DNA from 3 places in the Desulforapulum autotrophicum HRM2 genome. Region 3 is predicted to be linked to each of the others. Evidence: predicted binding sites of a transcription regulator. Region 3 holds the regulator's gene; each other region holds the start of a gene.
The links. The regulator sigma-54, encoded in region 3, starts transcription at its own class of promoters, with help from an activator protein. The targets are predictions, from matches to a motif close to TNTGGCACANTTTCTGCTNT.

Region 1 (7,690 bases), 1.2 Mb from region 3:
CCAGATGGTGGGACTGTCAAAGAAATACCTTGCGATGACTTCATATACCATGAGTAACATGAACACAAAAATCAGGTAGGACGCTGCCCTGCCGATCTTCTTGTTCATCGTCTCGACAACATTGATAAACGTTTCGATTTTTTGCATATAAGATCCCATATATCTGTGCTGATGTGGATAGGATCAGCCCCGGACCCATCCGGGTCCGGGGCTGACGTTTTCTAGAACTTATAGCCGCGGTTTCTCAAATCCTGCTTGACAAGTTCAATATATTTCGCAGAAAGTTCATCTTCCTTTGCCAGCTGGTTATCCCAGAGGTTGACTGCGGTGTGCATCCACTGAGTTACAGCATCATCGGAAAGCTGAATAAACTGGGCACCCTCGGCCTCCATCTTAGCTTTGACCGAGACAGCGTCTTCGTTAAAGATCTGGGCGACCTTAAGGGAGCATGTTTTAAGGGCTTTTTCAAATATGGCCTTGAGATCGTCGGGAAGTTCCTGCCATCTCTCCATATTGAGAATCACCTCACAGTTCTGGGCACCGCTGATATTGGGAACAGTCTGGTATTTTGCCACTTCATAGGTCTTGGCAAGATAGCTTTCTGCATGGCTGCCACTGATCTCAGCATCAATGGTTCCCCGGGAAAGGGCCACATATATCTCTGAAAAAGGAATGAAAACCGTGGGGACACCCATTTCCATGAGGGTTTTGGCAATGGTTCCTGAAGCCCTGATCTTAATTTTTTTCAAATCTTCCCAGGTCTTGATGGGTTCCTTGGACACGATGGTATATCCATCCCACACAAGGGGGGCCCCGTAAAACACGTTCTGGCTGGCATAGGCGTCACGAAGAAACGCAATGGTAGCGGGCTGATAAATGAAATCCGTGATCTCATCCACACCCCTTGGATCTCCGGGAAGGGCAAACGAAGTTGCAGCAACGGGGAGGATACCGCCGTGGTAGCAGCTGCACGTGGTTCCCATATCAATTGAACCGTTCCCAACGGTCTCAAAAACATTTGGACCTTTCACAAGGGCGCCCGATGGAAGCACCTGGATCTTGATCCTGCCGTTGCTCTCCTTGTTCAGATTCTTGGCCATCTCCTTTACGGCAGTGGTCACAGGATGATTCAGGGAGAACATATTCTGCATGGTGAACTTGTAGACCTTTTTAGCATGGGCCTTATTAACAGCGGTTGACAGGGAAAGCGTCAACATCACGGCAATGGAAAGAATCAAAAACTTGGAAATATAGGAAAACACACGTTGGATAATCGGCATGGTTGCTACTCCTTTTTTCATTATTTTCTCATTTTCAGTTCTGCAACGGACACTCCTGTTACGAAATTCACGATAAGATCTATGCAGTCTTTGGCACCTCCTCTTTGGCTCAACACATTTTTCCAACTCCAAACCCAGCCAGATGAACAGCGATGGCCTTAATCGCCTTTTTTCAAACAGTTAATTCGGTAGCAAACTGTATGCCAGCAGCTCAAACTTGCCGGAAACAGGTAGCTGTTGGTAAATCTTAAGGGAACAGTATTGGTTCCAGGACAAAAATGAAAGAACAATGTTCTTGATTGTATGCACTGGTACATATCCCTGGAAAAGAAAAACAGCTGCCAAACCTGTGGTTAAGGGAGATCAAGCAGATTTAACCCTAATATGCACCCGCGCATATTTAATGCACCCATGCATCAAAACAATTCTTTCCCGGCCACGTAAACCACCCCATAATTCCCCATTCAGTCCGGTTTTCAAGGCAGACAGGCCTTTGACCCGGAAAAAACAACGACAAGGCACACAAATTGCTGTGCTTGTACAGACAACGGACAACATCCTGGAATGAGTAAACCAATAAAACCGCATTTTATTATTGATGGAGAAAAAGATCATGACAGAAAACAGATCAGACTATTATCAGAAATTGCGTAATAAGAACGTTCCCCAGGGGCCTGCCAATATAACGCCGGCGTATATTGCAAAGGCATCCGGCGCAACTATGACCGATCTTGAAGGCAAGGAATACATCGATTTTGCCGGGGGCATCGGGGTCAACAATGTTGGACACGCCCATCCAAAAGTAGTTGCAGCCATCAAGGATCAGGCAGACAAATTTATCCATACCTGCTTCCATGTGGGAATGTACGAATCCTACGTTGACCTTGCAGCAAAGTTGAACGAGCTTGTACCTGGGGATTTCCCAAAAATGACCATGTTTGCCAACGCAGGTGCCGAAGCCGTTGAAAATGCCGTCAAGATCGCACGCTACGCCACAAAGAGACCGGCTGTGATTGCCATGGAAAACGGTTTCCACGGCAGAACCCTGCTGACCATGTCTTTGACAAGTAAGGTCAAACCCTATAAATTCGGTTTTGGTCCGTTTGCTCCAGAAGTTTACCGTATCCCCTATGCCTACTGCTACCGATGCCCGTTTGGGCTCAAATACCCCAACTGCGGCGTTGCCTGCGCAGATTACCTGGAAGATTTTTTCATCTCCAACGTGGCAGCAGAATCAACGGCAGCCATCATTGCAGAGCCCATCCAGGGCGAAGGCGGTTTTGTCACACCTCCGCCCGAGTACTTTCCCAAACTTGCCGCAATCTGCAAGAAATACGGTATTGCCCTGATCATTGACGAGGTCCAGTCCGGCGCCGGAAGAACCGGCAAATTTCTGGCCATTGAGCACTGGAACGTTGAGCCTGATATCGTCACCATGGCAAAGAGCCTGGGAGGTGGAATGCCCCTTTCTGCCATCACCGGCAGAAAAGAGTTCATGGAAGCCCCCCACATTGGCGGCCTGGGCGGCACCTATTCAGGCAACCCCATCTCATGCGCAGCAGCCCTTGCCGTTCTCGAAATTTTGTTCGAGGACAAACTCCTTGAACGTTCCCGTGAGCTTGGTGAAATTCTCCAGAAACGGTTTTCTGACCTCCAGAGCAAGTTTGAAATCATCGGCGAAGTCAGAGGCAAGGGACCCATGCTTGGAATGGAGCTTGTCAAAGACAGGGAGACCAAAGAACCCGCAACCGAGCTGACCAAGAAACTGACACAGATCTGTTTTGACAAGGGTCTTATTCTTCTGTCCTGCGGCAACTTTGGAAATGTCATCAGAACCCTCATGCCTTTCGTCATCACCGACGCGCAACTGGACAAGGGGCTGTCCATCCTGGAAGAGAGCCTCCACGAACTTACAAAATAAGTGGTATGGGTCAGGCGCTGGGGTATTGTTGTGGCACCCCCACAGCAACCTGGGTCTGACCCTGTTTTCCCCGTCGTGACAATCGACCAATGATAATATCCAGACCTAAATTTCACGGAGGAACCCCTTTTGCCAAACGAATTTCTCAACAAAAAGATTTACATTAACAGCATCCCCCAGACCGTTATCGCAGATGCAGACACAAGCCTTGCAGAGGTGATTCGGCAAAATCTCGGGTTGACCGGCACAAAAATTGGTTGCAACAAGGGACAATGCGGTGCCTGCAATGTCATCTTGAACGGCAAATTAATTCGTTCGTGCATCACCAAATGGGCCAGGGTACCCAATGATTCAACAATTATGACCATTGAAGGACTGGGCGACGTGGAAAAGCTTCACCCCCTGCAGTGGGCGTTTACCGTCCATGGCGCCATTCAGTGCGGATTCTGCACCCCGGGTTTCATCATAAGCGCAAAAGTATTTCTCGACCAGAATCCCGATCCTGCACGCCATGAGGTTCGCGCCTGGTTTCAGAAATACCGCAACGCCTGCCGGTGCACGGGATACAAGCAAATCGTTGATGCAGTCATGGATGCGGCAAAGGTTCTCAGGAACGAAAAAGAGATGGCAGCGTTTTCATCCCTGCTGGGCAAAAAAGGCGAGGTGTGGGGAACCTCCTATCCAAGACCCAGCGCTGTCTACAAGGCCACCGGCACCTGGGATTTTGGCGAAGATTTCAGAAACAAACTGCCCAGGGACACCCTTTACGGGGCCATGGTTCAATCCGAGATCTCCCACGCCGTTATTAAAGGCATCAACATCTCCAGGGCTGAAAAAATGCCCGGAGTCTACAAAATCGTCACGGCCAAGGATATCAAAGGGACCAATAAAATCGTTGGCCAGCCGACCCCCTGCCAGAATGGACTGGACCGGCCCATCTTCTGCGATGAAAAGATTTTCATGCGTGGTGACGTGGTCGCCCTTGTGTGTGCCGATACCCAGAAAAATGCAGACGCCGCAGCCAAAACGGTCATACTGGACCTTGAGCCGCTGCCGGCATACCTTTCTGCCATGGCGGCCATTGCGCCTGATGCCATGGAGATCCACCCGGGCACCCCCAACATTTACAACGAAAAACGAATTGCAAAGGGGGAAGATACCGCTCCCATCATGGCAGCATCCGACCATGTCGTGGAAAATGATTTTTACCTCCAGCGCCAGCCCCACCTAGTCATGGAACCCGATGTCGGGTTTGGCTACATGGACGAAGCGGGTCGTTTGACAATCCAGTCCAAAAGCATCTGGATCTACTTTCACAAGGCTCAGATGGCCCCCGGGCTCGGCCTTGAACCCGATCAGATCCGAATCATCCAGAACAACTCAGGCGGTTCATTCGGGTATAAACTGAGCATCACCTGCGAGGCAATCATCGGTGCTGCCGTGCTTGCCACAGGAAAACCCGTGTTCCTTGGCTATGATATGGCCCAGACCATCGGCTATACCCCCAACCGGTCACCGTTTGATATACACATGAAATTTGGCGCAGACAAAACCGGAAAAATAACAGCCATGGAAACCAAATTCTATGTGGACCATGGCCCCTATTCTGAATTTTCCGAGCGCCTCACCCAGAGGGGCACCCAGTTCATGGGAGCAAACTACGGCATTCCAAACATCCGGGGGGTCGGGTATACCGTATGTACCAACCAGACCTGGGGGTCTGCCTTCAGAGCCTTTGGATCTCCCCAGGCTTACCTTGCCACAGAGGTCCTCATGGACGAACTTGCAGAAAAAATAGGAATGGATCCCCTGGAACTCCGCTACCTGAACGTAATCCGTGAAGGCGACACCTTTCCCTTTGGACAGGCACCGGATGTCTACGTCTATCCTGCCCTGATCGACACCCTCCGCCCCAAATACCAGGCAGCCCTGGGCCGGGCAAACAAGGAATCCACTCAAACCGAGAAAAAAGGGGTGGGCGTTGCCCTGGGAGTGTTCGGCGCAACCCATGACGGCCCAGACACCGCAGACATCATAGTCGAGTTGACCGAAGAGGGCGTCACCGTATTCAACAACTGGGAAGACCATGGCCAGGGAGCGGATATCGGTGCCCTGGGAACGGCCCATGAAGCCCTAAAACCCCTTGGACTTGCACCCGAAGCGATCAAACTTGTGATGAACGACACGGCCCTGGCTCCCAATGCAGGGGCAGCATCGGGAAGCAGCTCCCAGGTGGTCAAGGGAAATGCCATTTTAAACGGATGCGAGCGCCTGCTCAACGCCATGGCAAAAGATGACGGCACCTTCAGGACCTATGGGGAGATGAAGGCGGAGAACCTGCAAACCCGCCACACCGGCACCTGGACCAACATGGGCGGCACCGTGTGCGATGAAAACGGCCAGGGGAAGCCCTTTGGAGCACTGATGTATGGCCTGTTCATGGCTGAAACGGCCGTGGACATCACAACGGGCAAGGTAAAGGTTGAAAAATTTACCTTTGTTTCAGATATTGGCGTAATCAATAACATTGCAACCGTGGAAGGACAGATGTACGGCGGACTTGCCCAGGGCATCGGGCTTGCCCTGTCTGAAGATTTCGAAAATATCGGGCGACATTCGACCCTGATGGGGGCAGGTCTACCCTATATCGAAGATGTTCCCGACGAAATGGAGCTCATTCACATGAACCATCCCCGGCAACACGGCGGTCCCTATGGTGCTTCTGGCATTGGCGAATTGCCCCTTACTGCGCCCCATCCGGCAATCCTCAACGCCATTTACAATGCCTGCGGCGTTCGCATCCGAAGGCTTCCGGCTCTTCCTGAAAAGATCCTGGAAGGATTAAAGGCCAACCAGGCCACAGCCCAGGGAGGCGCAACGACATAAAAACCAACCCGTCACTATATAACCGGCACGGCCGGAGCGAGGTATGGCTCCGGCCTCAACGAATATAGGAACTCTACAGCAGAGGTAGGCGGGAACGGGTATTACCCGCAGCGGATTAAACGGCAGCGATCAGCATGGACGCTGAAGGAGCTGCCGTTTCCCTCGGAGCAGCCCAGGACGGGCTGCGAGAATGAGCGGAGGGTTATACCCGTTCCCGTCTACCGGTCAGACGAGAGTTTCTGATAAACACTTTATGGTGGCGGGTTTTTAGGTCATGTGCCCAGGGCGTATTTTTTAAGTTTTCGGGCCACGGTGGATTGATTGAGCCCCAGAAGTTCTGCAGTTTTCTTCTGGGTGCCCTGGGTTTGCATGGTTTTTTCAAGCACCTTTTTTTCCAGACGTTCGATCATCTCCTGAAGGGTGAGGGCAGAGTCCCACAGTTCCTGCTCACAGGTTCCAGATCCCACGGAGGATAAAACACTGGCAGGAAGATCCGTATAGGCCATGCAACCCTTGCTTGACATGACCACAAGGCGTTCACAAATATTTATCAACTCCCTGACATTTCCAGGATAATCGTATAAGACAAGGGCATCTGACACTTCCGAGGTGAGGGAGACCGCCCTTTTCATCGCATATTTTTTGCTGAACAGTTCAACATAGTGGTTGAGCAGGGGAAGGATGCACTCTTTTCTTTCCCTCAGGGGAGGAATGGCAAGGGGTATGACATTGAGCCTGTAATAGAGATCCCTTCTAAACAGGTTCTTCTCGATCATGGCCTTGAGATCCTGGTTTGTGGCTGCAATGATGCGTACATCAATGATTCTGTCAACAGTTCCACCCACACGGCAGACCGTTCCGTCTTCAAGAAAACCCAAAAGCTTGACCTGGGAGGAGAGGGGCAGCTCTCCAATCTCATCCAGAAAAAGAGTGCCCTTGTCCGCCATTTCAAACTTGCCCGGTTTCCCTGATTTATGGGCCCCGGTAAAAGCGCCTTTTTCATACCCAAACAGTTCACTTTCAACCAGGGATTCAGGGATTGCACCACAGTTAAGCTTTATCAGAGGCTCATCCGCCCTTGCAGAATGTTTGTGAATCAAGTTAGCAAGGATACTTTTGCCCGTTCCGGACTCACCCAGAAAAACAACCGTGGAATCCACATGGGCAAGTTTTACCGCCTTCTGGATGGTTGCCACATAATTTGCACTCCTGGCGATGACCTCTCTGGATTCTGTCTCTTCGATCTGCAGCTCCAGCAGATCTCGTTTGTATCGATCATTTAACGCCTCGGTCTCTTTCAACTCTGCCTGAAGATCTGTAATTTCAGTGATATCCCTTTCATTTACCACCACCCTGAAAATCTTCCCGGTTTCCTTGTCAAACACAGGGGTCCCCGTCAGAAAAAGCTTTTTTCCGGTCCTGGTTTTCTGAAAGATGCTGGTTCTCTTGCCTGTTTTAAGAACATCCAGGGTGACGGATTTGTTGATATACCCCTCTGCCACGATCTGCGTCATGCACTTTCCAATCATATCCTCAGCCTTGAGTTCGTTCAACCGTTCGGATGCCGCGTTGAGGCGCAACACAACCCCATTGCCGTCACAGA
Region 2 (7,690 bases), 1.2 Mb from region 3:
CTGGCTTTGTTCCCGTCAGGTAACCGAACAAGGACACTGGCCTTAACTTTGGCCTTCCCTCTTTTTTTCTTTAATTTTCCATAAAGGTCACTTAACCTGAGTCTCTTTCCATTGTACTCGTAAAACCATTTTGGATGATCCTTAAGCATGCAGATAATGTGGATATGCTTGCGAAGGCTCGAAATCACCGAAGGCATTGAAAACCAACTATCCATTACAAGATACTTCGCCCTGATACCAGTCTTGAGGGCCTTTTTTACCATTGGTTCCAGATGCATTGTGGATTTTGTTATCGCTTCTTTGCGGCGTTGATAACCGCACGTTCTTTTATCAATATCTGGATTGATTTCATTGTATCGATTCTTTTTGTTTGCTGATGATAACAAGGCAAAATCAATCCCGAGAAAACTGTTACCATCTGACCAGCCAAGAGTAAGCAGCCTGAAGCCTTTTAGATATTTGTGAGTTGCATGATCATATACACGGGAAAGAAGTTCCACTTTTTTGGAACGGCTTCTGTCGTATGGCGAGTCATCAAAGATAAGAACCTCTTCAGAAGAATTATCCAGAAGACCCTTAATTATACAATAAATTCGGCTGCTAAGAAGAGTTGTAAACCGTCTCCAGTTATAGGTGGGCGAATTTAAAAAGTCATACACGGCATCTTTTCCGACTCCCACTTTTTTATTCCGCACTACGCCTTGGAAGAAGTTTTTGCCAATAAACGCCAGATTGAAAACGATAGTGAACAATTCCAGGGGAGAAGCACCTTTGGTTTTGACTATACCTGAATTGTTGAGCATGCTTCCAACTTTTAATTTGGAAAAATAGTTACCAAAAATTCCGAGCTTTTCAGGATTTATGGTTTGATTTTGATATTCTGTCGAGGTAATATGCATTTTGATGAGATTCCTATCTTTGATTGTTGTTTTTTAGGGGTAAAGAACACGTATCATAGGTAGTGAATCTCGTCAATATTAATAGTTATTTCAAATTGTTGTATTTTTAAAATTTAGAGTGACTAAACTCCGAAAGTTGAGTTATTAACCACGGGAATATCACCCCTGGCTGGTATTCTGATTTCAAAATCCAAGCATCCATATCTCTATTAGACTCCACCAATTCTACAAATCCTACCGTAGATACAATCGACACCAGCACTCTTACGGTGAATGCAAGCGACACCAACATTTATTCAGACCATGTAGATGTTTCAATTTTCAGCGCTGGTTCGTACAACATCCGGTATACATGGTTAAATGATCAATGGGCACCTGAAAAAGGCTTTGATGCAAACATCCAGATTCAAAATGTTTTTTTTGATAATCAAGCCACCATATTCAACATAGAGCCCATAAGTGTAGGCCTGCTTTCTGTTAATAATCAAGCCACCATACCCAACCCAGAGCCCGCTAGCCTGCTTCTTTTTGGAACCGGTTTAATGGGACTTGCCAGCTTTTTAAGCTCACATTCCGCACCATAGAGTATAAATCTCCACCATTTTTTTGGGGTATTGATTATCCGCCGGGAGTTGTGAATATTTGAGACTTCAGGCCCAACGCCTTTAAATATTCTAATTGCTTCGTGGATAAGGGTCTGTTCAGTCGTCTGTGATTCCCGATTTTTAAAATCATCAGATACTGAAAACTTATCATCAGCATAAACGAGGTGGGTTTGAAAGTTCTTCTTTTATTCCAGCCGGGAAGATCCTTGTTCTCTTTTTTCGCATATCGTCTCATGTTATATTCGATAAGACGCCAGATCAAAAGAGACAGGAGAAGAACAAGGGCCAGCACCTCTATACGTTCAGCTTTTTTTAGAAAAATCGAATTCACGATCGGTGTGTTCTTTATGAAACCAAAGTTTTGCTCGATCCCATATTGATCTTTGTACGTCCGGAGGATATCGTAGGAACTGTATCCTTTCTGGCCGTCCCTGTCCACATTGCACAACAGGACAAAACATCCAGTTTCTTTTTTGAGATTTTCCACAGCTTCGGTCTCGGCCAATTCACAAGAGATACTGTACATCATTTTGTCCAATGCCCGGGAGCCGTCTTTTTTGGGCCGTCCCCGTTTATATTTCGGGATTTCAACAACCTGGGTGACGGGTTTATAAAAAACATGTTTTGCTTCGCTCATCTCTATAGCCGCTTTCTCAGCATCCGCATGGCAGAAGAACTCCTGCTTTGACAAGATTTTGATTCTTTTCGAAAGTTCTGTATGCTCATTCTTCAGCTCTCGATCAATTCGATTTTGCCGTCTTTTATCGTGGGCGCTTGAATGAACCACAACCGCCCTGTATGATCGACCATACAAGATCGCTTCCGATTCACATGCTTTATACACAGCGGCCGGTCGGTTTTGGGTTTCCGTGGTATCAGACAATTTCCCAAGATCAGTCCAATTGTCCTCAACGATGCTTTTTTGGATCAGGCGGGAACACTCCTTGTAGGTTGCAGGCAGACGGCTGATAAACCTAATTTCATCTCCGATCTTTTCCATGTTTTTTCGGGTAACCATTGCAGAATCAGCAATGTAAATAAATCCTTCTTTCTTGATTCCATTTTCCGCCATGTATTTTGATATGGATGAAAGCACCTCATTGTTGATGGTTTTGTCTGATGCATTTCCATCTTCAGTTTGACCAAATACCGGAATGGTGCGATCAACACAGAGCATTTTAACCAAGAACTGCTTCAAATCAGGCCTGTGGTCCTTGCTGTGGCCGTAGGTGATCGTCATGGTTTTACTGTTATCGGCATCTTTGGAATACAAAGGGTAGTCCCCCTGGACAGTTACCGAGGTTGTATCAAAACTTACATGGCTACGGTCTATGTTGAAATAATCTAAGGCTCGTAGGGAAATCTCTGAGAAAACCTTCATTGCACCGTATTCGTATATCCTGTCCAATACACGTCCAACGGTATAATCAGAAAATTTTCGGGGGTCTGTCTTTTTTCCCAAAAGAAGCTCGGTGTCCTGATTTTTAAAAAATGTATTCAGTCTGTACAAGGGGCTTCTTCCGGTTAAGGTATCGAGTACCATTCCAAGAATAACTGTCCCGGCATCAATCCCCATTTCAGTGGGGACCAGGGTGTTTATTATATCAATTATCCCTATTTTACGGGCATATGAAGAAATGATTGGAAGATGTTGAACGGTAAACCCATCTATTTCTGGTAATTCTTTCATGCATTGCCTCAATGTATTGTTTTTCATTTTGGCAAATTATAATAAAACAAATTAGAAAAATCTAGGGTAAATTACATTCAGTAAATAAAAATTATTTATCTTAGGGCGATTTGAATAACTTACTTTTATCATGTAGAAAAACAGTCATCAAAAAATAGTCCTTTTTTTCTGTTGGGGGTGTCGAATGTGAGTTTAAGGAAAAGGAGGGATTGACCATAACGCCAACCCGGCAAAAACGGTTGGCGCCAAATCAAGACGTATTGCTCCATTGAATTAAATTTTCATAAACCTGGGGGTGTCACAAATTTTAACGAATCGGCATGGCAGAAACAGGGTGTAGCCTTGGCCACAACAAATGATGAAACACCTCTGATGGTGATGCTTGAACAACTGTTTTCCCGACCGGGTCAGGGTCTGAGTTGTTGCTGAAATCCTATTAAAATGGAAGCTGGATAATAAATTTTGTCCCAGAACCGGGATTCGACTCAACGCTCATTTTGCCGCCATGACTTTCAGTAATGATAAAATAGGAAACAGAAAGACCAAGACCTGTACCGACACCGACAGGCTTGGTAGTGAAAAAAGGTTCAAATATCCTTTTACTGGTCGCTTCGTCCATCCCGGGGCCATTATCTTCAATTTCAATACGCAGCATATTTGTTTTTATTTCCCTCATGAGTCGAAAAATAAAACGTGGGCACCCCTGATTAGGGGTGCCCCTTCTTTCCTGCATGGCCTGGGCGCCATTTCTGAGAACATTCAGCAATACCTGCTGTATCATATTGCCTTCACAGGGAACCATGGGCAAATCCGCTTCATATTTTTTGATAATTTCTATGGTTTTAAAGTCATAATGTTTTTTTAAGTCATAATCCGACCCTGCAAGTTCCAGGGTTTTGTCCAACAGATCAGCAAGATGATAAGAGGATACATATGCATCACTTTTTCGGGCAAAACTGAGCATATTGTTCACAATTTCAGCCGCTCTTTTCCCCGATGCGTTAATGGTGTCGATCATAGCCATTATCCCCCTGGCTTCCATAAATTTCTGAATAGCTTCAACGGTGGTGCCAGAGGCTTTGGCAGCTTTAACATTGGCAGGAATATCAATTCTTCCGCCAAGACGATTTGCCATAACGTTTGCTGTCTGTATCATCCCGGCCAGGGGATTATTAATCTCATGGGCCATGCCGGCCGCAAGCCCGCCCAGGGAAAGCATTTTTTCACTCTGTACGATCATCTTTTCCATACTCAGTTTTTCAGTGACATCGTCCACTCGAATCACGGCTCCTTCAACGCCATTGGCAATCAAAGGGTATATGGTAACATCCTCAAAACGGGTGTTGCCTTCAAGATGACGAGGTCTTTTTAATTCCTGCTTTATTTCTCTGGTTTTGATACTTTCGGTAATTATTCCCATTTGAGATATCAACTGGGGGAATACCACTGAAAGCATTTGACTCTGTGCTGCATCGGAAGATATCCCTGTGGCTTGCTCAGCTTTTTTGTTCCATTGGGTTACTTTGCCATGGGCATCCACCCCTATTAGAACAGACGGCATTGAATCAATGATGTTGGACAGATAATTACGCAGGTGGTGAAGTTCTTTTTCCACCCTTTTACGTTCGGTAATATCAAGATAGACCACCATCAAGAGACGGTTTCCAGGAGTTTCTATGAATCGTCCGAATAAGGTGCAGTTACGGACATCGCCATCGTGGCGTCGCAGGAGGGTTTCAAAATCAGCAACATAATTTTGCCGGTTGGCCATTGTTATCAGACGAGCTCGGTCTTCAGGCTCTACCCATAATCCGATGTCATTCCCACTCCGACCGTCAGCTTGTTTTCGAGAATACCCAAACGTATTATACCATGCCGAATTCCAAGTCGTCCCGGTATAACCTTCGACAAACTTAGCATAGCCCATCGGTACCGGTGCTGACTCGAAAAGCTGTACAAAGCTGTTCTCACTCTCACGCAAGGCCTGTTCTGCCTTTATGCGATCCACTTTTTCCTTTTCTAACTCCAGAATCCGCTTTTCCAGTTCTTCGTAGGTCAGTTTTCCAGCCATGGGAAAAAACTCCAAATTTAGCAATAGCAGATATTGTTTCTATTTTCAGGATACGAAAGATCGCAAATTTTGTAACTTGAACGAAATTGCTTACCTTTTAGCCCGTCTACTGAGTTAGGCCCATGATCAAAGAACAACTATACATGCTGCACCTTTAGGGCCTTGTAGATAAATCAAAATTCGGCGCTATTTCTGTTCAACTTATTATCATCTGCGGTCCTAACTAACATGAAATATACATTTTTCAATTGTGGCAGTACAATGATCTTTGATCATACAACACATATTAATACGAGACAAATCAATTCTATTGCTTAAATATAGGAAAAATGGATATAGGGACAATATTTTCAAAACCAAATGAATTACGAATAAGGCCCATGGTCAAGCTTGAAAAAGCATAGGCAGGCACTGGCCGCCTACCTTGACCGGTTTATTTCGTGTTTGAACGAAAACTCACCCATCTGCGGCGTTGCTACAAATTTCTGAAATCCTCACGTACACTAGTACACTCCGGTTTCAGAAATTTTTGCGCCTTGCATATGGACAATTTTGCGCTCAAACACGGGTTTTCAGTCAACCACTATTTAACAATGAAGCGGACCTGATGATCGCGCCAATGGTCGCCGGGTTTAAAAACATGGGCATGAACAAGGTGGGAACCGGGCTCAAGCTGCCACAAATATTTCCCCCCCTGTGTCACACCAAGGCGTTTACCGTTAAGGCACCACTCGACTCGATCCGTTGGATCAACACCGAGCAACTCAAACTCAAACGCCTCGTCCCTGTCCGGAATCCTGGGATCCATTGCCATTTCAAGGCCATTAACAGGCTTTAAAAAACCGATCCGATCCTGGTTTGCTCCCCTGTTTTTTGACACAGCACCCCCTTCTTTTAATCTGTCGGTCCCATAAACTTTTATCTTTCCAACCCCTCCGGGTTCAGTACCTGGAACAAACCACTCGTCCTGGGGAGCCCGGGTATTCGGAACGGCCTGAAAAACTTTTTTTCTAATCAAATTCGGACTCAAATAGAGCGGAGCTGTGTTACCCTTCTGGTTAAGCCATGCAAAAATCGATCTGACCACCATGGCAGGCCCTGTGGCGCCGGTAACCCCGTCCATGGGGTGCCCGTCAAGATTTCCCATCCAGGCACCAACGGTATAGTCGTTGTTGAATCCCACAGTCCAGGCGTCGTTATAGTCATTGGAAGTGCCCGTTTTGACTGCCGTTTCCAGGGGAAAATTCAGCAATGACCCCCTGCCGAACTCAAGCTCCCTTGCATCTGGGTCAGAGAGAATATTTGCGATAATCGATGCCGTTTCCCGGGAAAAGACCCTTGTTCTTTTCGGGTTCCAGCACGGGTCAGCTCTCCATGTAAGGGGTGAGAAAAGACCTTGGCAGGCAAGGGTTGCATAGGCCTGAACCAACTCATACAGAGTAACCTCCCCGTTACCCAGGGCAAGACCGTCTCCGTAAAATTCAGGATGCCTGTCAAGGCTTGTAATTCCAAGGCTCGAAAGGGTTGATAAGAAGGCGTCAACCCCGGTGAAACCAATGGTTCTGATGGCCGGAATGTTGAGCGAGTTCCCAAGGGCCTGGCGCAGGGTGACCGGGCCATAGTAACGGCGGCTATAGTTATGATAGGTGTGAAGCCCGGTACCCACTGGGTTTGCAAGGGGCGTGTCCTGGATCAACCTTGCAGCATTCCAGCCCTGTTCAAGGGCAAGGGCATACAGAAAAGGCTTTAACGTCGAACCCGGCTGTCGGGGAACCCGAACCGAATTGATCAGCCGTGAATCATCCCCACCCACACAAACCCAGGCAAGAATTCCCCGGTTTTTGTGATCGACCACAAGACAGGCCCCGTTCGAGCCCCCCCTGTTGTAAAGGTCAGCAACCCTTTCCACCATGGTTGTCCGGGCAAAATTCTGAAGGGGACCGTCAAGTGTGGTTGTTATCCTTCCCGGAACGCCGCCCGGTTCATTATCCGATAAAGGACCGTGCATGGGCAACACCTGCCCCTGGAACAAACTGGACTCGGTCTTTAGGGCGGCAAGGGCAAATTGTGCAAAATGACGGGCTTCAACAATGGGACCCGGGGGTTCCAACTGAAAACTGCCCTTAATGGCCCGTGCAAGCTCAAGAGCTGTTATCATCCCCCGGTCAAATGCCGAACCCCCAAAACGGGCAAGTGCCGGCTGAATGGCCCCGGGATTTTTGCCCAGGTCATAACTGGATGGTGCACGCACCAGTACAACCAGCGCCATCATCTCCTTTAGACTCAAAGTATCCAGGGATCGGTTGAAATAGTACAGGGCCGCCTGGGCAACACCCCGCCTGTTGCCGGCATAGGGCACCTGGTTCAGGTAAAACTCGAAAATCGACGCCTTTGTGTTGGAGCGTTCAAGGGACATGGCTTCAAA
Region 3 (7,690 bases):
CACATTGTGTTTGGTGGTCAAAACCTCAATCCGGGGAGGTCGGGTATCAATGGTCACCGTTCGTTCGACAGTCACGGTATTGCCCCTATTCCAACCCCGCCAGGAGTAATCGGAGACAATTATCTTTAAAACAGCTTCACCATCCTGCATCCCGAACTTTTTAAACGCCACAGGCACTTCAACAGCCTGGTCAAGCACCTGGGAACCCATGAAAAGCCCCTGGTAACCAAGGGGTTGAAAATGCTTATCTAAAAGGGTCACTTCCTTGCCCGCTTGAACAAGCGCCACATTTAAATGGCGAAGACCGGTTCCGACATCTCGAGCCCTGAGAGAAACAGTATAATCCTGTTTTAAGTAGGGCGAAGGAAGCGCCACCTCAACAACCGGCGCCCTGCCCTCAAATTCGCTGAAAAAGAACCATCCCAAAGGCAGGACAACCACCAAAATAAAGGTAATAAACAAAAGCTTTTTCACTCAACACACCTATAACCAAAAAAAATTTAACCCCAATGAAAGTTGGAGTAAAATAACAGCAATAGACCAAGTTATCAAGGCATTTTCCATTGTTGACTTTTCAACCACCAAAAGATAGCCTATGTGAAACATTTACCTTGGAGCGTTTACAAATGGACACCTTTTTTTCCACCCAGACACCCGCTGCCGGCGATTCATTTCTTCTCATTGCAGGCCCCTGCGTTATCGAAGATTATGACACCACCTTTCATACGGCAAGCCAACTTAAAAAGATAACCGATGGGCTGGGTATCCCCTTTATCTTTAAATCATCCTTTGACAAGGCCAACCGGAGTTCCATCGACTCATACCGGGGGCCTGGATTTGAAAAGGGCCTTGAGATCCTGGCAGCCATCAAGCAACAACTTGGCGTAAAGATCATTTCCGACATCCACCTGCCCGAACAGGCAGGGCCTGCTGCAAAGGTCCTTGACGTACTTCAGATCCCTGCATTTTTATGCCGTCAGACAGACCTCATCACTGCTGCGGCCCGAACGGGAAAACCGTTGAACATCAAAAAAGGTCAATTCCTGGCACCCCTGGAATGCCGCAATATCATCAAAAAAGCCCAAGCAGCTGGATGCACCCGGTTAAGCATTACTGAAAGGGGATCAAGCTTTGGATACAACAACCTGGTGGTGGACTTCAGGGCCATTGACATCATCAGAAGCCTCGGTGTACCGGTTGTCTTTGATGCAACCCACAGCGTACAGCTCCCGGGGGGCGCTGGAACCACCTCTGCAGGGGATCGAAAATTTGCCCCCACCCTGGCCCGGGCCGCCATTGCAGCTGGTGCCGACGGACTTTTCATTGAGACCCATCCCGACCCTGACCGGGCACTTTGTGATGGACCCAACTCCGTCCCCCTTGCTCAGATGCAGTCGTTTCTTGAACCCCTTATTGCCATCCGAACCGTGGTGGCCCCCCTGATCCAGGCATCCTGACATGAACGTTGAAACACACCCCAGTCTTGAAGCCCAACTAAAACAGATCAAGCTGCTGCTCCTGGACGTGGACGGCGTCCTGACCGACGGTGCCATTACCTACACGGACCAGGGCGATGAGATAAAACGGTTCAGCGTAAAGGATGGACTTGGCCTGCGGCTTCTCATGGATGCCGGCATCAGGGTGGGAATCATCACGGGCCGAAAATCCCAGGCCCTTACTGCAAGGTGCAACAACCTGGGGATCAATCTACTGTACGACGGGATTAAAAACAAGGTGACAGCCCTTGAAACCATACTCGACACAACCGGATTCAACGCCTCTGAAACCGCTTTTGCAGGCGATGACCTTCCAGACATCTGCGTCATGGCACGGGTTGGGCTTGCCATAGCTGTGGCAGACGCAACAGACGAGGTCAAACAAGCAGCCCACCTGGTAACCCGTAAAAACGGGGGGGGTGGGGCCGTCCGGGAGGTGTGTGAACTAATACTTAAGACCAGGGGGGAATGGAATGACATCATCAACCGGTTCTCCCGATAAAATCCGTCCATGAAACGTAAAATCAACACACCCAAAAGGGTAAGAATCGTTCTGGTGCTGCTGCTGTTCTTTCTGACAGCAGGCATTGGTGGGCTCTACTATAAGCAGCGTTTTTTTTCTGGAGACCTTGTTCTGAAAAAGATTTCCGTCGACTCCAAGGCCACTTTGCTGCTCAACAAAATGCACCAGACATCAACGCGCAACAGTATTAAAGAATGGACCCTTGATGCCTCATCTGCAAAGCTTTTAAAAGATGAGAACAAGGCCCAGATGACCGACGTGCGTGTGGTCTTTTTCACCGACAACGCAAAGGAAATCCACCTTTCTTCGACAAATGGACTCCTGGATACCAAAACCCACGACATGAGCTTTTCCGACAACGTCGTTGTCACCTATGACCAGTACACCCTGAAAACTGCTGAGTTGCATTATGACAAGAAAAGACATATACTCTATTCAAATGTTCATATCAGCATCATGGACAAGGAATCGATCCTTGAAGCGGATACAATGGAGACAGACCTGGACAAAAACACGACCAGGCTCAGGGGAAATGTTAAAGGAACTTTCAGTGAAACATTTAATTTTTTTAATGGTATGGGCAGTGATTCTTAGCCCGAGTCTTATTTCAGCCCAGACAGCTGACAACCTCCAGGACAGAAGCCTTCACATCACTGCAGACGCCATGACATCTGAAAGGGACAGCTCCTTTGTGGCGTTTACAGGCAATGCCGTGGCAACCAGCCAGGACGATGTCATCCATGCCGATGCCATAAAGATATTCATATACACGGAAGATGAGAGAAAAAAGTTAAGCAAAACCGACGAGCAGAACATCAAGGAGATCATTGCCACGGGGAATGTGACATTCACATCCCAAGACCAAAAGGCATTTGCCGACAAGGCTGTCTACACAACATCAACCCTTGTGCTGACTCTGACGGGTGACGCTCCCAGGGTAATCACAGGTGAAAGCTTTGTCACCGGCAAAAAAATCACCCTGTTTCGAAGCAATGGCAAGGTGGTTGTGGAGAGTGGGAAAGACCAGCGGGTCGAAGCACTGTTCAACCCCGCGGACAAAAAGAAAAATAAAGAGGGTGAATGACAAGACTTGCGTTGAAAAATCTTGTTAAGACCTACAACGGTCGAAGGGTAGTCAATGGTGTTAACATTGAGGTCAACCCTGGGCAGGTGACCGGCCTGCTGGGGCCTAACGGTGCCGGCAAGACAACCACATTTTACATGGCCGTTGGAATGATCAAGCCGGACAAGGGTCAGGTTTTCCTTGACCACAATGACATAACAGACTATCCAATGTACATGAGGGCAAGAAACGGCATCGGGTACCTTCCCCAGGAGGCATCCATATTCAGGAAACTCACCGTACGTCAGAATATTACAGCCATTCTTGAGGTCCGGCCCGATGTTGAAACGAACGTCAATGCCAAGGCAGACCGCCTCATGGAAGAGTTGGGCATCGCCCGTCTTGCCGATCAAAAGGCAAGCGTGCTCTCAGGCGGAGAACGAAGACGGCTTGAGATTTCAAGGGTGCTTGCAACCGACCCTTTGTTCATCCTTCTGGATGAACCCTTTGCCGGGATTGACCCCCTGGCCGTGTCAGACATACAGAAAATCATCACCCACCTCACTGAACTTGACATCGGGGTTCTGATATCTGACCATAACGTGAGAGAGACCCTTGGGGTGTGCAACTTCGCCTATATCATGAATCAGGGAGAGGTGATTGAATCGGGAAACCCGGAAAAAATCACCTCCAGCGAAATTGCAAGACGATTCTACCTTGGAGATAAATTTAGGCTCTGATTATGGCTTTAGGACTACAACAAAACTTAATACTCACCCAGCAACTGGTGATGACCCCCCAGCTGCAGCAGGCGATAAAACTACTCCAGCTCTCCCGGCTGGAGCTTGCCGGGATGATCGAGCAGGAACTCGAGGAAAACCCGGCCCTGGAAGAGAGCATTCAGGAAATAACCCAGGCAGAGGCCCGGGAGATTGAACGTGAAGCCGACACCAAAGACCAAAACGAGGACCTGAAAGAGGTCACCATTGAGGAAAAACTTTCCCAGGACACGGACTGGGAAAGCTATATCAACGAATACAACTCAACGGGAAGGGTTCACTCGGAAAGAGATTTCCAGGAGGCCCCCAATTACGAGGCATTCACCTCAGCCAAAAAGACCCTTGAAGATCACCTTCAGTGGCAGCTTCTCATGAACAGCCCAACCCCTGATCAGGAACAGATAGGAAGCATGATCATCGGCAGCCTCAACGTTGACGGATATCTTTGTTCAACGGTTGAGGAAATTGCTGAACCCGGGGGTTTTGAAATCGAAGCCGTTGAAGCCATGCTCAAAACCCTGCAAACCTTTGACCCGCCCGGTGTCTGCGCAAGGGATCTCAGGGAATCACTGCTCATTCAGATTACGAGACTTGGCATCGAAGATCCGATGCTTGAACGGATCATCACCCGGCACATGAAAAACCTGGAGAACAAAAACTACAAGAAAATCGCAAAGGATCTAGGCATATCCATAGATCATGTGGTTTCAGCCGTGAACGTCATCAAATGCCTGGAGCCCAAACCAGGTCGAGAGTTCAGCACTGAAGAACCCCAGTACATTATTCCAGACATCTATGTATACCGGGAAGGCGATGATTTTAAAATTGTCATGAACGACGACGGCCTGCCCAAACTGAGGATAAACCGTGTATACAAAGAGGCAGTCGCCAAGGGCACCAAGATATCAAAAGAGACCAAGACCTACCTCAACGAGAAGATGCAGAGCGCTTCCTGGCTCATCAAAAGCATCCACCAGCGACAGAAGACCATCTATTCTGTCATGGAGAGCATCATCAAGTTCCAGCGGGAATTTTTCCTCAACGGGATCACCCAGTTAAAACCCATGATCCTGAGGGACGTGGCCGAAGATATCCAGATGCACGAATCAACCATCAGTCGGGTCACAACCAACAAATACGCATACACCCCCCAGGGGTTATTTGAACTTAAATATTTTTTCAATAGTTCCATCTCAAGAACTGATGGTGATTCAATGGCTTCGGCAAGTGTCAAGGACAAAATCAAACTTATTATTGAAAAGGAAGATCCTCAAAACCCCTACAGCGACAAGCGACTGACAGAGATATTAGAAGAGGCTAACATCAACATAGCCCGCAGAACCGTAGCCAAATACAGGGAGATGCTTCACATTCTTCCGTCAAGTAAACGTAAACAATTTTAGGGAGGTTTTTTTTATGCAGACATCCGTCACTTTTAAACAGATTGATCCTTCCGATGCATTAAAATCCTATGTACAGAAAAAGGTAGACCGATTTGACAAAATGCTTGAAAGCCCGGCAGAGGCAAACGTGGTTCTGTCCGTTGAAAAGATTAGACACATTGCCGAAATAACCCTTGTGTGTGACCGATTGAAGATCCATGCAAAGGAGGAGTCTGAAAACATGTACTCGTCCATTGACACCCTTATGGACAAGGTGGCAGGCCAGATAAAGAAAAACAAGGACAAGATGCGACGCCACATGTCAGGCAACAAGGCAAGCATCAAGGACAATGATATTCTCCTCACCCCTCCCGAGGCCGCCTCGGACACCTCCACTCCTGAAGTGATCATGGAGGCCATTGACGTAAAACCCATTGACATCGATGATGCCGTTATGGAACTCAACTCTGGTAAGGAAAATTTCTTTGTGTTCAGCAATGCAAGGACAGAGCGTGTCAATGTTCTCTACAGGCGTAACGACGGAAAGCTTGGATTGATCCAGCCCCGCAGATAGCAAATTGCCAGGAGATTATGAAACTATCAGAACTATTACCAAGGGGTGCCATCATCCCGGACCTTGCATCAAAGGATAAAAAAGGCGTTCTTGAAGAACTTGCAATTTGTGTCGCTCCCATGGCCAGGACCGGGAGCGACGAAATTGTAAGGGTTCTTCTGGAAAGAGAACAACTTGGCAGTACAGGTATCGGTGGCGGAATTGGAATTCCCCACGGCAAGCTTGCCACTGTCGACTCCATAGTTGTCGGGTTCGGTTTGAGCCGCAAGGGAGTCTCATTTGACTCCCTTGACCACAAACCGGTCCATATTTTTTTCCTGTTGATAACCCCTGAAAACTCCACAGGAAGTCACCTGAAAGTTCTGGCACAGATTTCAAAGCTTCTCAAAAAGGACCACTTTAAGGAAAGCCTGTTACGGGCCGAATCCATTGACGAAATCCAGAAAATCATTCTTGACATTGATGAAGAGTTTTAACCCATGAACCGCCAAAGCCTATTTATACTCACCGGCCTTTCCGGGTCAGGAAAGAGCACAGCCATGGAGGCATTTGAAGATGCAGGTTATTACTGCGTTGACAACATGCCCATCGAGCTTCTGCCAAAATTTCTTGACCTCCCCCTGGACAGCGACACCGACATAAACGGTTTTGCCTTTGTCATGGACATCCGGGCCAAACAATTTTTATCCCAATTTCCTTCGGTCCTGGAATCCTTGGGGAAGAACGGGCATATTCCGGAAATTATTTTTCTTGAGGCCGATGAAAACATCCTTTTAAAACGATACAGCCAGACCCGGCGCCATCACCCCGCAGGTCAGGACAAAAGTCTGATTGAAAGCATAAAGTCAGAAAAAAGCCTCATGCTTCCCATCAGAAAAATTTCAAAACGGATCATTGACACAAGCAATTACAATGTCCACCAGCTTAAAGCCGAAATCCGCAATATTGCCCACCACCACGCCCTCAAACCTGTATCCATGAAGATCAACCTCCTCTCGTTTGGATTCAAGTACGGCATCCCTACGGATGCAGATCTTGTGGTTGACATGCGGTTTCTCTCAAACCCTTTTTTTGTACCAGAGCTGAAAGCGTTGAATGGTCGCACAAAGGAGGTTAAAGATTTTGTGCTTGAAACCATCCAGGCCAAAACTTTTTTAAAAAAATACCTGGGCCTTCTCGACTATCTGATTCCGCTTTACACCCTTGAGGGGAAAGCGTATCTTACAATAGCTGTAGGATGTACAGGTGGTCGACACAGAAGCGTTGCCATTGCTGAAAACATTTTTGAACACCTGAGCCAGCGAGGCTTTGAACCCGGCATCATCCACAGGGACATAGACAGGGATACAAAAGAGCTATGACAGGAATTTTAATCGTCACCCACTCAACACTTGGAGAAGCATTAATTGAAACCGCTCAATTAATCCTGGATACACAAATAGAAAAAATCAGCTTTGTTTCCATTGACATCAGGGAACCTGCCGACGCATTGATCAAAAAGATCAAAACCGGCATCAAAACCGTCAATGATGGAAAAGGGGTGATCATTTTCACCGACATGTTTGGTGGAACCCCATCCAATCTGAGTTACTCGTTTTTAGAAGAAGGGGCCGTTGAAGTGATCTCAGGGGTCAACCTTCCAATTCTGCTCAAGGCAATTTCAGTAAGGGATAAACAGGAACTTTCAGCGGCAGCAGCGGCCATTGTGGCCCAGGGGAAAAAAAGTATTTCCCTTGCAAGCGGAATTTTAAAAGGAAGCAAACGTGCATGATCGGTTGGCTTGAATTCCAACCCGGCTTCCCAACATGTGTTTCTTTTACTACCAACGTTCAGGAGGTACAATATCGTGGGAATTAAACTTGGAATCAACGGT

Region 1: a site for sigma-54 is predicted at 1,795-1,814, ahead of gabT (4-aminobutyrate--2-oxoglutarate transaminase). Genes of this name have one in related genera too.
Region 2: a site for sigma-54 is predicted at 1,064-1,083, ahead of HRM2_RS08590 (PEP-CTERM sorting domain-containing protein). Genes of this name have one in related genera too.

The regions. Positions count from the first base shown of each region.
Region 1 is NC_012108.1:4,354,478-4,362,167, forward strand. Features, by position in the region: gene HRM2_RS19110 (TRAP transporter small permease subunit) at 1-108, opposite strand, end outside; gene HRM2_RS19115 (TRAP transporter substrate-binding protein) at 222-1,301, opposite strand; gene gabT (4-aminobutyrate--2-oxoglutarate transaminase) at 1,894-3,201, shown strand; gene HRM2_RS19130 (molybdopterin-dependent aldehyde oxidoreductase) at 3,331-6,087, shown strand; gene HRM2_RS19135 (sigma-54-dependent Fis family transcriptional regulator) at 6,360-7,690, opposite strand, start outside.
Region 2 is NC_012108.1:1,980,112-1,987,801, reverse strand. Features, by position in the region: gene HRM2_RS08595 (IS4 family transposase) at 1-899, opposite strand, end outside; gene HRM2_RS08590 (PEP-CTERM sorting domain-containing protein) at 1,169-1,483, shown strand; gene HRM2_RS08585 (IS1634 family transposase) at 1,518-3,194, opposite strand; gene HRM2_RS08580 (PAS domain-containing sensor histidine kinase) at 3,631-5,265, opposite strand; gene HRM2_RS08575 (transglycosylase domain-containing protein) at 5,849-7,690, opposite strand, start outside.
Region 3 is NC_012108.1:3,169,062-3,176,751, forward strand. Features, by position in the region: gene HRM2_RS13765 (M23 family metallopeptidase) at 1-474, opposite strand, end outside; gene kdsA (3-deoxy-8-phosphooctulonate synthase) at 627-1,457, shown strand; gene HRM2_RS13775 (KdsC family phosphatase) at 1,459-1,998, shown strand; gene lptC (LPS export ABC transporter periplasmic protein LptC) at 2,008-2,613, shown strand; gene HRM2_RS13785 (LptA/OstA family protein) at 2,570-3,103, shown strand; gene lptB (LPS export ABC transporter ATP-binding protein) at 3,100-3,822, shown strand; gene rpoN (RNA polymerase factor sigma-54) at 3,825-5,264, shown strand; gene hpf (ribosome hibernation-promoting factor, HPF/YfiA family) at 5,278-5,817, shown strand; gene HRM2_RS13805 (PTS sugar transporter subunit IIA) at 5,835-6,293, shown strand; gene rapZ (RNase adapter RapZ) at 6,297-7,178, shown strand; gene HRM2_RS13815 (PTS sugar transporter subunit IIA) at 7,175-7,588, shown strand; gene gap (type I glyceraldehyde-3-phosphate dehydrogenase) at 7,664-7,690, shown strand, end outside.